DNA from 3 places in the Klebsiella ornithinolytica genome. Region 3 is predicted to be linked to each of the others. Evidence: predicted binding sites of a transcription regulator. Region 3 holds the regulator's gene; each other region holds the start of a gene.

Region 1 (2,271 bases), 550 kb from region 3:
AGGCCATTTCCCCGCCATACCAGTACCAGTTCGCAGAACTCGTGGGTATGCTCGGCGAAGACATTTTGCGGATAACGGTCGGCAACCGCTACCGCCTGAGAAGGAGAGGCAAAAAACTCATCTTTGCGCAGAATCAGCTGACCAGCCACTACCAGAACTCCACCGCCAATAACGGTTTATTATTCGCGTTTTTGCTCGCTAAAACGTTGACTGCTCTCGCGTTACTGAAGAATGGCGTCCCGTCCCTGACGGATATCGCGCGGCGACCAGGAAAACTCGCGGCGAAAAAGCGTCGAAAAGTGGTTACTGTCGCCGAAACCGCAACGATAGGCGATATCTGTGATGCTCTCATCGCTATGGCGTAGCAGGTGACGCGCCTTCATCAGTCGCACCCGATTGAGGTAGCGCTGCGGCGTCAGGCCGGTCTGTTGCTTCAGCTGGCGATGCAATGTCCTCAGCGACAGGGAAAACTTATCCGCCACCTCTTCCCAACAGACATCCTCGGCAAAGTGATCTTCCAGCCAGGCCATCAGATGATTCAGCCGCGCTTCGTTGTCGGCCGCCCCTTCCGCGAGGCTGCTTTTACGCAGCAGGACAAGCAGCTGCATAAAGAGAATCTCCCGTCCGGCGAGCATATGCATATCCGGTTCGAGGCCGACGTCTTCCATCTGTCCGACGATCTGTCGTACCTGCTGTAGCACGGCCTGGTTCACCCGCCAGTGAGAGAGGTAATTCCCCTCTTGCTCCTGCGGTAACAGCTGATTGACGCCATTCAGAAAGCGAAAGGCATCCGGCGCGCGATAGAGCACGTTAGTCAGGCATAAATTGTCCGTATGTTCATAGAGATGACGATCGTGATCGCGAATAAAGCACACCGAACCGCCGCTGATGGTATAGGGCTGACCGTTGAACACATGAATCCCCGTGCCGTGCTCAACGATGACGATTTCATGGAAATCGTGATGATGTTCCGGGAACGCCGCCTGAGGGAGGCGTGGCTCAATGGCCACAGCAGAAGTCCCGGACTTAAAGAAATCCACGCTGTGCAAAATGGTCATAACGGCACCCTCGAAATGAGAAATGTTATCAATCAGTGTCACAAATAGTAATTAAGGGTCCGCAATCCAGCCTTCAATTTTTGACCGCAAAATTCGTAAAACCTGCCGCTTTTTCAAGAAACAGCCGGAAAGATCGGGAACTGCGGACAACATCACATCCTCTTCCCTGATGCTCATGAAGAGAATCTGTGACCTCCCTCACGGTCATCTTTGCTTTCTTGCCAGCCGCCTGTTTTCCCTGTCAGTGGCAAGAAGGTGCGCGATTCACGACTTTTTTAGACTGCTGACAATGATTTTTACAAGGATCTCCCCATGAGCTTTCGTCATTGTGTAGCCGTTGATTTAGGCGCCTCCAGCGGGCGGGTGATGCTTGCCAGCTATGAATGCGGCCCGCGTACGCTAACGCTGCGCGAAATACACCGCTTTACCAATAGCCTGCAAAAGGTGGATGGCTACGACTGCTGGGATGTCGACCGTCTGGAAGGCGAAATTCGCCGCGGGCTGGTGAAGGTCTGCGAGCAGGGTATCCTCATCGACAGTATCGGTATTGATACCTGGGGCGTGGATTATGTCCTGCTGGATAAGCACGGCGAACGCGTGGGTCTGCCGGTCTCCTATCGTGACCCACGAACCCATGGCCTGATGCACCATGCCGAAGAGCAAATAGGCCGCGCCGAGATCTACCGCCGTAGCGGCATTCAGTTTATGCCCTTCAATACCCTATATCAGCTCCGCGCGCTGGTTGAGCAGCAGCCGGAGCTGGTCAGCCAGGTTTCACATGCGCTGCTGATCCCTGACTACTTCAGCTTTCGCCTCACCGGCCATCTGAACTGGGAATACACCAACGCCACCACCACCCAGTTGATCAATATAAACAGCGATAGCTGGGATGAAGAGCTGTTGAACTGGAGCGGAGCGCCGCGCGAATGGTTCGGCACGCCAACGCATCCCGGTAACGTAATCGGTCACTGGTTATGCCCGCAGGGCAACGCCATTCCGGTGGTGGCCGTCGCCAGTCACGATACCGCCAGCGCGGTCATCGCCTCGCCGCTGGCCAGCAAAAACGCCGCGTATCTCTCTTCCGGCACCTGGTCGCTGATGGGCTTTGAAAGCAAAACCCCCTACACCGGTAGCGACGCGCTGCAGGCGAATATCACCAATGAAGGTGGCGCCGAAGGGCGCTACCGGGTGCTGAAAAATATTATGGGACTGT
Region 2 (2,271 bases), 2.3 Mb from region 3:
AACGCAGAGAAAACGCCTCTCCCTCGCGCACCACGAAGGCGGTTTCAGACTGATTATGCTCCTGCGCCATTTTGAGCAAAATATCATCCGCCAGCCACGCGTCCAGCAGGCACACCGCCGCCGGGTTACCGGCAAAAGGCCGTTCACTGAACGCTGAAACCAGATACATGGGGATCTCTTTCACGGTATCTCCTTAGCGTAGCGTAATGGTGCCGGTCATGTACGTTGTCGCCTGCCCGCCAATCAGCACCCGATCGCCCAGCCACTGACAGCGCAGATCGCCCCCGCGGGCGGAGACCTGCCGCGCCTGCAGCGTCGTTTTGGCCAGTTTTTCCCCCCAGTAGGGAATTAGCATACTGTGCGCCGAGCCGGTCACCGGGTCTTCAACAACGCCCTCGCCCGGGCAGAAAAAGCGGCTGACGAAATCATATTCATCATCGGCGGCGCTGACGCAGATCATTTTGCCCGTCCGCTCAAGCAATGACATATTCGGCCGCACGGCTTCCACCTGCTGGCGGTTTTCGAGGATCACCAGATAATCCCGCCCTTCGCGAATCTCTACGGCCTTATCCAGCCCAAGTCCGGCCAGCAGCTCCGGCGGCGGGGCGATAACCGGGGTGGTTTGCCACGCCGGGAAGTCTAACGTCAGCCAGTCGCCGTTACGCGTCACCCTCAGTTCCCCCACAAAACGGGTACTGAACACCACCGTGGTGGAAGGATGGTCGAGATATTCAAAGATAATGTGCGCCGAGGCCAGCGTGGCGTGACCGCAGAGGTTAATCTCATGCAGCGTGGTGAACCAGCGCAGCTCATAACCCTCATCGGTACGCACAAAAAAGGCGGTCTCGGACTGGTTGTGCTGCTGCGCCATACTCAGCAGCGTGTCGTCGGGTAACCATTCGGTGAGTGGGCACACCGCGGCGGCATTACCGCCAAAATTGCGATCGCTGAAGGCATCTACCAGGTAAAAATCAATTTCCTGCATCATACAACGCTTCCTGTTTTTACTTTTCTTCAACATGACATAAAAGCGGGTCATGTACACGATCTATATAAAAATGAATCCGTTAGCTTATAAATGCCGCCTGATGCCATAGTGAGATCCAGATCACAAAACGATTGTATTTTCACCAGCAATCGTTTTAAGATCGAGACCTCTTCTTCCTCTTTAGTAACCAGCTCAGAACCTATGATTACAAACACGGTTTCACGCAGGGTCGCGTGGCTTCGGGTAGTCACGCTTGCGATCGCCGCTTTCATTTTTAACACCACCGAGTTCGCTCCGGTCGGTCTGCTGTCCGACATTGCCGACAGCTTCGGCATGGAGACCGCTCAGGTGGGTATGATGCTGACCATCTATGCGTGGGTGGTCGCGTTAATGTCGCTGCCGTTTATGCTGCTGACCAGCCAGATGGAGCGCCGCCGCCTCCTGATCGGCCTGTTCATTCTGTTTATTGCCAGCCATGTGCTGTCGTTCTTTGCCTGGAGCTTCAACGTTCTGGTGATCAGCCGCATCGGGATCGCCTTTGCCCACGCGGTCTTCTGGTCGATAACCTCTGCATTAGCAATACGTCTGGCGCCGCCGGGCAAACGTGCGCAGGCGCTGAGTCTGATTGCAACCGGCACCGCGCTGGCGATGGTATTCGGCATTCCTATCGGCCGCATCATCGGGCAGTATTTTGGCTGGCGGACCACCTTCCTGGCGATCGGTCTGGGGGCGCTGGTGACGCTGGTGTGCCTGTTTAAGCTGCTGCCTAAACTGCCCAGCGAGCATTCCGGTTCGTTGAAAAGCCTGCCGGTGCTGTTCCGTCGCCCGGCGCTGCTGAGCATCTATCTGCTGACCGTCATCGTGGTGACCGCACATTACACCGCCTACAGCTATATTGAACCATTTGTACAAACGGTAGCCGGTATGAGCGGTAATTTTGCCACCGTGCTGCTGCTGATCCTCGGCGGCGCAGGGATCATCGGCAGCGTGCTGTTTGGTAAACTGGGCAACCAGCATGCTTCCGGGCTGATTAGCATCGCCATTGGCCTGCTGCTGGTCAGCCTGCTGCTGCTGCTGCCGGCATCGCAAAACGCTCACCACCTGATGGTGTTAAGCATCTTCTGGGGCATCGCGATCATGATTATTGGTCTGGGGATGCAGGTGAAGGTTCTGGCGCTGGCGCCGGATGCCACCGATGTGGCGATGTCGCTGTTTTCAGGGATCTTTAATATTGGTATCGGCGCGGGCGCGCTGGTCGGCAGCCAGGTCAGCACGCATCTTTC
Region 3 (2,271 bases):
GCAAGACGGTGTCAACCCGGTAAGCATCGCGCCACCGGGTATCTGGCATTACGCCTCTACCACCTCAAACGAGTGGGTGATGTTCACCGCTTTTTGCAGCATCAGCGCCACCGAGCAGTATTTCTCCGCCGACAGATCCACCGCACGGGAGACGGCCGCATCTTTCAGCTCCTTGCCGGTGACAATAAAATGCATGTTGATATGGGTAAACAGACGCGGCGCCTCTTCCCGACGTTCAGACGTCAGCTTGACTTCACAGTTAGTCACGTTGTGACGACCTTTCTGCAAAATAGACACGACATCGATCGCGCTGCATCCGCCCGCCGCCATCAGCACCATCTCCATTGGGCTTGGCGCTTTATCTCCGGAGTTGCCGTCCATCAGAATCTGGTGACCTGAAGCCGACTCTCCGATGAAGGTTAACCCTTCAACCCATTTCACACGAGCTTGCATAAAATTTAACTCCAAGGTTGCAATTTTCCTGACAGATTACGCGTACATAACAATTCTCGCAACGGAAGGCGACCTGCATCATGCTGAAGCGAGACACCAGGAGACATGCGGCAAAAGCTATGCTAAAACAGTCGGGATGCTACAGTATTACATTGATGTACTGCATGTATGCAGAGGAGTTCACATTACAGGCTGAAGAAAAATCACCAGCCCGTTTCCCAGGCATAGGGAAACAATACGATTGCATGCCCGGATGCCGTGTAGTGTCGGCACCCGGAGATAGCTTATAACAGAGGATAACCGCGCATGGTGCTTGGCAAACCGCAAACAGACCCTACCCTCGAATGGTTCTTGTCTCATTGCCACATTCATAAGTACCCATCTAAAAGCACGCTGATCCACCAGGGTGAAAAAGCAGAAACGTTGTACTACATCGTCAAAGGCTCTGTGGCTGTGCTCATCAAGGATGAAGAAGGTAAAGAGATGATCCTCTCTTACCTCAACCAGGGCGATTTCATCGGTGAATTAGGCTTGTTTGAAGAAGGCCAGGAGCGTAGCGCCTGGGTACGTGCGAAAACCGCATGTGAAGTGGCCGAAATCTCCTACAAAAAATTCCGTCAGCTCATTCAGGTTAACCCGGATATCCTGATGCGCTTGTCGTCGCAGATGGCTCGCCGTCTGCAGGTGACCTCAGAAAAAGTGGGTAACCTTGCCTTCCTCGACGTCACCGGGCGCATCGCTCAGACGCTGTTGAACCTGGCAAAACAGCCGGATGCGATGACCCACCCTGATGGTATGCAAATTAAAATTACCCGTCAGGAAATTGGTCAGATCGTTGGCTGTTCCCGCGAAACCGTTGGCCGTATCCTGAAGATGCTGGAAGATCAGAACCTGATCTCCGCACACGGTAAAACTATCGTCGTATACGGTACGCGTTAAGTCGATAAAACGGCGTATTGCTTGCGCAATACGCCGTTTTTGTTTTCCCTCTATGTGGCGCAGGCTGATTTATCACCCGGAAGTCAACTATGCACTGCGGCAAACGCTGGTGTTGTGTTTGCCTGTCGCAATCGGCCTCCTCCTCGGTCATTTACAGCAAGGTCTGCTGTTCTCGCTGGTGCCCGCCTGCTGTAACGTCGCCGGTCTGGATACGCCGCACAAACGTTTTTTTAAACGCTTGATTATTGGCGGTTCGCTGTTCGCCGGCTGCAGTCTGGTCGTCCAGCTTCTGCTTCAGCAGGCGATCCCGCTACCTTTGATTCTCAGCGGCCTGGCGCTGCTGCTCGGCGTGACGGCGGAGATCAGCTCTCTGCACGCCAGGCTTCTGCCCGCTTCGTTGATTGCCGCGATCTTTACCCTGAGCCTTGCCGGAAACATGCCCGTCTGGGAGCCACTGCTGATCTACGCCCTCGGGACGCTGTGGTACGGTCTGTTTAACTGGTTCTGGTTTTGGCTATGGCGCGAGCAGCCGCTGCGCGAATCGCTGAGCCTGCTCTATCGCGAGCTGGCTAACTACTGCGAAGCCAAATACAGCCTGCTGACCCAGCATATCGATCCCACCACTTCACTGCCGCCGCTGCTCACGCGCCAGCAGAAGGTGGTGGACCTGATCACCCAATGCTACCAGCAGATGCATATGCTGGCGGCGAACCAGCGCAATGACCACAAGCGCCTGCTGCGGGCGTTTCAGATGGCGCTGGATTTGCAGGAACATATCTCCGTCAGCCTGCACCAACCCGAAGAAGTACAAAAACTGGTAGAACGCAGCCATGCCGAGGCGGTGATCCGCTGGAACGCGCAAACCGTTGCCGCTCGCCT

What was found. The regulator CRP, encoded in region 3, controls carbon source genes, mostly activating them, when cyclic AMP is high. The targets are predictions, from matches to a motif close to ATGTGANNNNNNTCACAT.
Region 1: the regulator CRP is predicted to act here: its motif matches at 1,199-1,216, upstream of rhaS (HTH-type transcriptional activator RhaS).
Region 2: the regulator CRP is predicted to act here: its motif matches at 1,097-1,114, upstream of Q1L34_RS13175 (sugar transporter).

The regions. Positions count from the first base shown of each region.
Region 1 is NZ_CP130153.1:5,434,686-5,436,956, forward strand. Features, by position in the region: gene rhaR (HTH-type transcriptional activator RhaR) at 1-149, opposite strand, end outside; gene rhaS (HTH-type transcriptional activator RhaS) at 222-1,058, opposite strand; gene rhaB (rhamnulokinase) at 1,371-2,271, shown strand, end outside.
Region 2 is NZ_CP130153.1:2,736,494-2,738,764, reverse strand. Features, by position in the region: gene Q1L34_RS13185 (PhzF family phenazine biosynthesis protein) at 1-184, opposite strand, end outside; gene Q1L34_RS13180 (PhzF family phenazine biosynthesis protein) at 194-985, opposite strand; gene Q1L34_RS13175 (sugar transporter) at 1,190-2,271, shown strand, end outside.
Region 3 is NZ_CP130153.1:438,523-440,793, reverse strand. Features, by position in the region: gene Q1L34_RS01970 (OsmC family protein) at 49-453, opposite strand; gene crp (cAMP-activated global transcriptional regulator CRP) at 760-1,392, shown strand; gene Q1L34_RS01960 (YccS/YhfK family putative transporter) at 1,445-2,271, shown strand, end outside.